One region of the Vibrio sp. R10-SF1-ISO8 genome, then DNA from elsewhere that is predicted to be linked to it. Evidence: predicted binding sites of a transcription regulator. Region 1 holds the regulator's gene; the other holds the start of a gene.
The links. Region 1 encodes PurR, which represses purine synthesis genes. Its sites were predicted from a motif close to TNANGNAAACGTTTNCNTNA; they were not measured.
Positions count from the first base shown of each region.

Region 2: purT (formate-dependent phosphoribosylglycinamide formyltransferase) is a predicted target of PurR. The motif match lies at 1,673-1,692, and genes of this name have one in related genera.

Region 1 is NZ_JCBDHL010000018.1:184,684-188,697, reverse strand. It holds gene AC6R00_RS14170 (TVP38/TMEM64 family protein) at 1-153, opposite strand, end outside; gene AC6R00_RS14165 (TfoX/Sxy family DNA transformation protein) at 305-895, opposite strand; cyclic di-GMP riboswitch class I at 1,029-1,115, opposite strand; gene purR (HTH-type transcriptional repressor PurR) at 1,260-2,267, opposite strand; gene torD (molecular chaperone TorD) at 2,479-3,126, opposite strand; gene torR (two-component system response regulator TorR) at 3,364-4,014, shown strand, end outside.
Region 2 is NZ_JCBDHL010000005.1:92,431-96,444, reverse strand. It holds gene AC6R00_RS01650 (thiopurine S-methyltransferase) at 1-370, shown strand, start outside; gene purT (formate-dependent phosphoribosylglycinamide formyltransferase) at 435-1,610, opposite strand; gene AC6R00_RS01640 (cyclic di-GMP phosphodiesterase) at 1,890-3,095, shown strand; gene cdd (cytidine deaminase) at 3,142-4,014, opposite strand, start outside.

The DNA of each region.
Region 1 (4,014 bases):
AGCAGCGGCGATAGTAAAGTTATCTGCGATAAATGCGGAGAGCTCTGCTTGCTGCGCCTTCGCGTTTTCTAGCGTGAGATACTGACCAAAATTTACGCCAAGTAAAACAATTAGTGCGACGAAAATAATTCCTAGGATGATCTTTTTATTCATGTTGTGCAGCTCCATCATATTTCATGGATATCAATTATTAGTGTTACTAGACAAGACAGGGAAAGCAAGCCACAAATTTCAAGATGGCAGATAAAAACCAATAAAAAAGTCAGCACAAAGGCTGACTTCTTAAACAAATTTATTTTTTAGGTTAGCTGACTTGAGTTAACAGCTCCTGACGGCGACTTTGGGGGATAACCGACCAGTGTGTCCCTTTAATGGCACCTTCTAAAGCCCAGAGAAGTTCGATGTTTACATCGGAAGAGTGTGTAGTCTGAATGGCTTTAAACGCATGTACGGCTCCCACTTGTTCCAGATTCTCTACCGAATCTATACCAGCTTTCTTGAGCATGCGCTCAGTTGCTAGCCGCAAGTTAGGCAGATCTTTCAAACGATTGGGTTTCGCTTGCGATTGGCATTGCTTCTCTTGATTTGCTGCTTTTAAGGCGACGTTCGCAATCTTTAACGTTTTATTTGCGTCAGCTGCCCAATCATCACAAAGCGCAAAATACTTCGTCACGACGGGGAATCCGCGTTTTTTGTAAACATAGGGTTCTAGCCCTTGAGACCTGAACTGTTTAGCGAGAGCCGCGTCCGCGCGTACGTGTAGTTTATCGTTGACGACAAGTGCGAACATAGTGTCATCAGCAAAAATGCCAAAGCCACCAAACATTGAGCGAGACTTAATATGTCCTAACTGCTCAAATAAACGCATTGAGTCTTTTAGTATTGGTTTATCCATGCTGTGTTTTCTCGGTGTATAAGTATACGCCACCAATGCAGGTCCGAGAGATTAGCAAAATTATGCAGAGACATTGTCAGTAAGGTGTCATACGAGTGCAAGTAAAAGCGGTATGACAGTTTGCATATTCGCCATCGGCAACCCCGCTACCAGACAATAAATTGTTTAAGGCCGGAGGCTTTGCGTCCCATCCTTTCGAAATGGTTTGCCCTGTTCGTGGCATTAATCGAACACATTAAGAATAAATAAAATCTGCGCAGAACATCACGTTTGTATCGGATAAATGTGATGTTGGTTCAATAAATAGAGGGGAGATATACGCCTAGCCAATAGTACGACTACAAGCTAAGCGTCTGACTTAAGGTTATTTATTTAGATTACGAACGGTATTGCGCTCGACAATTTCTGGGTGCATCTCGAACACACGTTTTTCGTGCTCTTTATCTTTAATGCGCTCAAGAAGAATTTCGAAGGCATTCTTACCAACGCGACGTTTTGGTTGGTGCACTGTTGTTAGAGGTGGAGAGAAGTACTCTGCTAGTTCAATATTATCGTAGCCGATTACTGAGATGTCTTGAGGTATTTGAATGCCTTTCTGTTGTAGACGGCTCATTAAGCCAAGCGCCATTGTGTCATTAAAACAAAATACGGCTGTTGGCTTTTTATCCATCGCAACAATTTTATCCGCAGCCAGTACCGCCGTATCACATTCGAAGTTACCTTCAAGAATCCAATCTTCGTTTACTGTTAAATCAGCTTCAGCCATTGCACGCTTAAAGCCACTAATACGCTCAACACACGCCGCTTTCTCGAAGTGACCACTTAAACAAGCAATGTCAGTATGACCGCGCTCGATCAGATATTTTGTCGCTAGATAGCCGCCTTCTTCAGAGTTATCGATGATCTTATCGGCTTGAGAACTCTCTGGACCCCAGTCCATTACCACTTTTGGAATGTCTTTGTGGCGGTCGAGCATTTCGCTCAGCTCTTCAGTCAGATCTGAACACATCACTAGGATGCCATCTACACGCTTTTCAGCCAGCATGCGAATGTAGTCGCGTTGCTTCTCATAGATGCCGCCGGTATTACACAGAATCAAGGTGTAACCTTGGCGGTAGCAGTAGCTTTCTACGCCGTCGATAACTTCTGAGAAAAATAGGTTAGTCGATTGCGTCACTAACATACCGATTGTACGAGTAGTGTTGCATTTAAGACTACGAGCAACGGCACTCGGTGCATAGTTAAGCTCGGTTACCGCTTCCATCACTTTTTCTTGTGTCGCTTCGGCAACAAAGCGTGTCTTGTTAATCACGTGAGACACAGTGGTTGTTGAAACACCAGCAAGGCGAGCAACGTCTTTAATAGTGGCCATAAATTTTGTCCTGTCGATGACTGCCACGAGAATATATTCAGTTTAGAATAAGTTGGCAGAAAGTATCAGAAACACAAAAACCGCTCTTATTTAGCGGTTTGTATTTGAATAGTTCATTTTTATCGTTTGCGGTCACGATTTTAGACCGCAATCCGACTTAGGGCAAACATATTTCGTCAAACTGACCTGTGCCAGTTCACATTGTCAGACTCTATTCGCCGATTAAATATGTGCAGTCCAACTCCAAGAACGCCACAGTGAGAGAAGCGATCGCAGAGTAAAAACCGAATTCATCGAGCGTTTGACACTTAGCCGAAAACTTAGGTGTCCAACTTAGAAGGTGCTGACGAATGAAGCTCTCTTGTTCGATCAGTGCCTCTTCAATATGACGCTCTTGCTCAAGTTCATTAGAGCGAATGATAAGGTTACCGAGAAAATCCAGCTCAATGGCAATGTGATCAGCCGGCTCATTTAGGCTTTCATCAACGGCTACACCATGCTCTAGCATTAATGCTTCCATCTCTTTGGCAGGCTTGTCGTTAAGCAGGCCTGTGTCTCCAATGTACATTGAAGCATAAGGCAGTGCCGAGTCGCGGTCAGACTTTAAAAATAGATCACAAAAGTCAGCGGCAAGCTCTAGTTGCGCATCTTCGCGATCGATTAAGCGATTAAGTGCATCAATGACACGATCAATCGACGGTTTAAGAGCGGCATTCTCGCCAAGGCCAGTAAGGAAAGAGCGGATTTGAGCTGAATGGTACTGCTCCAGATTCTCTTCCGTTAATTCCTTGGCGTAAAGGCTTGAAAGCCACCAATAAATTTCCGCACGTTTCTCGTTGAATGCTTTGATTTCTTGCATTAGGTATCACTCCCAAAATAACTACCTATTAGTGTAACTAATAAAAATGAATAGCGGTAATGGCTTACGTGACAATAAAAGACGAATTATGAGCATATATTAACAAAGGCGGAGGTTTTGTTTTGAATCAATAAAAAATCATCTTTCTCGTTTTTAAAGTGATAAATACTAGAAATGTTACTATTTATGAATAGAATAAATGATAGAACTATTCCCAATGTAAATTAAGTGGTGCAGATGAGTTATCATGTACTAGTAGTAGAAGACGACGTAGTGACTCGCAGCAAGCTTGTTGGCTACTTTCAGAATGAAGGTTACCAAGTCAGTGAAGCAGAAAGCGGCGAGCAGATGCGAGACATGCTACAAAGCAACGCGATTGATTTGGTGATGTTGGATATTAATCTGCCGGGTGAAGATGGATTAATGCTAACTCGCGAACTTCGCAGTCAGTCAGACATTGGAATTATCCTGGTAACAGGACGCACGGACAGCATCGACAAAATCGTTGGCCTCGAAATGGGCGCTGATGACTATGTCACTAAACCTTTTGAATTACGAGAGCTACTGGTTCGAGTTAAGAACTTGCTGTGGCGAATTTCTGCTGCACGTAATTCGTCAGGCTCTGACAGCGCAGCGAAGCAAGATGATAATGTCGTTCGCTTTGGCGAGTGGACGTTTGACGTTCAGCGCCGTGCTCTGAGTCGTAACGGGGAGCCAGTTAAGCTGACTAAAGCAGAATATGAACTGTTAGTGGCTTTATCCTCTTATCCGAATCAAGTTCTTAGTCGCGAGCGTATCTTGAACATGATCAGCCATCGTGTTGATGCACCAAACGATCGCACAATTGACGTGTTGATTCGTCGCATGCGAGCAAAAATGGAATTCGAT
Region 2 (4,014 bases), on a different contig from region 1:
GCTGTTTCAGTTTGATGAGCTATCTATCTATGTCGGTGACTACTTTACTGCGCCAATCAAGCCGGTTGATATCGTTTATGATCGCGCTTCTCTCATTGCTTTGCCAAAAGAAATGCGAGTGCAATACGTAGAAAAGATTAAGTCGCTCCTTAAACTCGGTGGGCGTATTTTGCTGGTTACTCTCGATTATGATCAAGAGTTGATGCCGGGGCCTCCATTTGCTGTCCCTGAATCTGAGGTGAGAGCGCTGTATGAGGGTTACAAGATCACTAAGCTAGAGAGCAATGAAGACGCTGAAAAGCATCCTAAGATTGCTAAACATGAATCTGCACGATTTGCTGAAGAAGTTTACTTGATTGAAGCGGTTTAAATTTAAGATAAACAAAGGCTTGGTCATTTCAAATGACCAAGCCTTTTAGTTTCGATAAAACGACTTAGTAAATGATTTTTACTTTATCTGCGCTTTGTTTAGCGTCTTCGATCGCTTGCTCTACAGAATCACGTCGAGTAATCGCGACCCCTAAACGGCGGCGTCCATCAATATCGGGTTTGCCAAATAGTCGAAGCTGAGTCTGTGGCGCAGCTAACGCATCGCCTAGGCCTTCGAAGCGAACATCATTTGATGTTCCTTGCCCTAAGATAACGGCTGAGGCTGCTGGGCCGTACTGAGTAATCCCAGCGATTGGCATACCTGTAAATGCACGAACATGTAGAGCGAACTCAGAACTGTCTTGTGACATTAGAGTGACGAGGCCAGTATCGTGTGGGCGAGGTGAGACTTCGTTAAAGATAACCGTGTCGCCTTTGGCAAACAGCTCAACACCAAAGATGCCGTAACCGCCAAGTGCATTCACCACTTTACCGGCAGCATCTTGGGCAGCGGCTAGCGCGTTGTCTGTCATAACTTGTGGCTGCCAAGATTCACGGTAGTCTCCATCTTCCTGACGATGACCAATTGGCGCACAGAAATGTACACCATCAACAGCGCGAACGGTGAGCAAAGTGATCTCGTAATCGAAATCAATAAACCCTTCTACAATGACGCGACCTGCTCCAGTACGTCCGCCTTCTTGTGCATAGTTCCAAGCCTTATCAATATCTTTAGCACTTTTAATGACACTTTGGCCTTTGCCTGAAGAACTCATGACCGGTTTACATACACACGGCACACCAACTGCTTCTACTGCGGCAACAAACTCTTCATAGCTGTCTGCAAAGCGATAAGGGGATGTGGTTAAGCTTAGCTCTTCTGCGGCTAAGCGACGGATCCCTTCACGGTTCATTGTTAGCTTTGTTGCCTTCGCTGTTGGCACGACGTTCAAGCCTTGGGCTTCTAATTCTACTAACGTATCGGTCGCGATGGCTTCAATTTCAGGCACGACATAATCAGGCTGTTCTTTTTCGATAATAGCTTGCAGCGCGTCACCATCGAGCATATCTAATGTATAGCTGCGATGGGCAACCTGCATCGCTGGTGCATTTTCGTAACGATCGCATGCGATCACTTCAAGACCAAGGCGTTGGCATTCGATGGCGACTTCTTTACCGAGTTCACCCGAACCAAGAAGCAGAACGCGAGTTGCATGATTTGCTGTTGCAGTACCGAACATAATTAACCCTAAAATGTAAGAGGAATAGAAGGTTTTGCGAGCATGATACTCATTGGTAAAAGAAAAGCAAACGTTTGCTTTGTGGTGTTTGGTTAATTTTAGTGGTGGAGTACTGCGAGACAAGAGCGATGAAAATTACGATTTCGATAATTCTCAACTTTATTACCGCTTTTTGGGTGTTTATTGAGCAATTGCAATCACTTATTACGTAAATACTCAGCATTAGAGTTATAATCACTAACAATAATCAACTCTAATAAGAATACGGCTACTAACTTAATGCAGTTCGACCCAGAAAAATCCATAAAAATACCAATCGGTACGCTGACCGTTGGCATGTTTGTGACTGCAATCGAAGACAGTAAACGCGTCAATCTCGCCAATGCGGGGCGTGTGCCGTCTGAAAAAGCAGTCAAACAGCTTGTTAAAAATGGAGTCAAATTTGCTTGGGTAGACAAGGAGTTGTCAGTAAAAGGGAGTGTTTTTAAACCCGTTAAGGTTGTGGAAGAAACTGAATCGCCACAAGAAGCATCAACACCAGTGAAGCGGAAAAAGGTGAGCCGCTTTTCACAGCAAAAGAAAGCGCAGAAAATCATCAAAGAAGCAAAAGGGCTGGCTAACAGGATTCTGACGCAAACTTTTGAAGGTAAGCCAATACATGTCTCCGAACTGGATGATCTCGCAGACGACATGATCGAATCCGTGTTGCTTGATTCAGATGCATTGCATTGTGTGTCTGCACTGCGCAATAAAGATGAGTACTTACTTGAACACTCAGTCAATGTTGCGACTTTACTCGTGACATTTGGTAAACATCTTGGCCTGCCGAAAGAGACGCTAAAACAAATGGCGATTGGTGGCATTATGCACGATGTTGGCAAAATTAAGGTTGATGATAAAGTTCTGCACAAACCTGCTCGGTTAACACCCGAAGAGTTCGAGCATATGAAGCTTCATCAGGTTTACGCGAAAGAGATCATCACTACGGTTACAGGTTTGAGTGATGTTAGCCGCGACGTTTGTTTGATGCATCATGAAAAACTCGATGGGAACGGCTATCCAGCGGGGCTAAAAGGTGATGAAATCCCTCTACACGGTCGTATGAGCTGCATCGTTGATATCTATGACGCGTTGACTGCCGATCGCTGTTACAAACAAGGCATGAGCCCAGCAGAAGCGTTTAAAATACTCTTGAGCTTAACACCGAATCATTTAGACAAAGAGTTGGTGTACAAATTCATCAACTGTATTGGCGTTTTCCCTGTTGGGGCTTTGGTCGAGTTGAGTGATGGACGTGTAGGTATTATTTGGACTTCGAATTCCCACGAACCGCTAAAACCAGAAATCAAATGTTTCTATTCGCGTAAGTATCACCGTTTTGTCGATGTAAGTTTTGTCGATATGAAAACAACCAAACTAACGATTAAAAAGGCGATAGCCCCTAGTCAGTTAGAAGTCGACCCCAAACCGTTTTTCGATGTTTAACCCCGAATTGATACAAAAAAGGCGCTAATTTAGCGCCTTTCTCAGTTTAAAGTTCCAAGTAAGTGATTGGAATATCAGGGTTTAGTGCTTCTAGCGTCGCTTGTGTGTTAGCTAGATGGCTGATAGTACCGTCTTCTACTTCTACCAAGGCCGCAGAATCAATACTTTCGAGCTCCTTACGGTCTAACAGTAACTGGATCAACGCAACCTGAAGTGGCGGTAGGCTTGGGTTAAATGCAGCGTTTTCTGCATATGCGCCTTGATATACTTTGCCATCTTTGGTCTTAATCGCGACACCACTTAAGTTATGTGTGTAAGGGGCATGGCTACGATTTAAGGCAGCGACGGCCAGTTGTAATAGCTCATCTTGCTCTTGTGTCTGTTTTCCATGGTCAACAGAGGTCATCAATGCGGATTCGATGCCAAGATCTGAAGGGCCAAACGATTCTGGTAAGTAGTAATGAAGTGGCTGACCTTCACGTTTCGGCAGTTGGATCTTTAGCTCGTTAGCGGTTGAAAGCTCATTCATAAACTGACGACAGTGACCACAAGGGCTGTAGTTGATCGTGATGTCAGCAACGCCTTGTTCACCCTTCATCCACGCATGGCTGATGGCTGATTGCTCTGCGTGAACGGTTTGCCCTAGTTGAACGCCGTCAAACTCGACATTCGCGCCGAAGTAGAGTTTGCCAGATAGGCCGCGAACAATTGCACCCACATAAAACTTAGAAAGCGGAGCATAGGAATAAGCGGCTGCAAATGGAAGTAGCAATACTCGTAGTTCTGCGTCATCAAGACCTGAAATAGCGAGGAGTTGCTCAAATTGCTCTGAAGAAATCGTCGCGTCAAAATCGTCAGCAAGAAGAATAGGAGATAAGAAATCTGCTACGTTTTGTGGCACTTCAGATAGCGCCTGTTC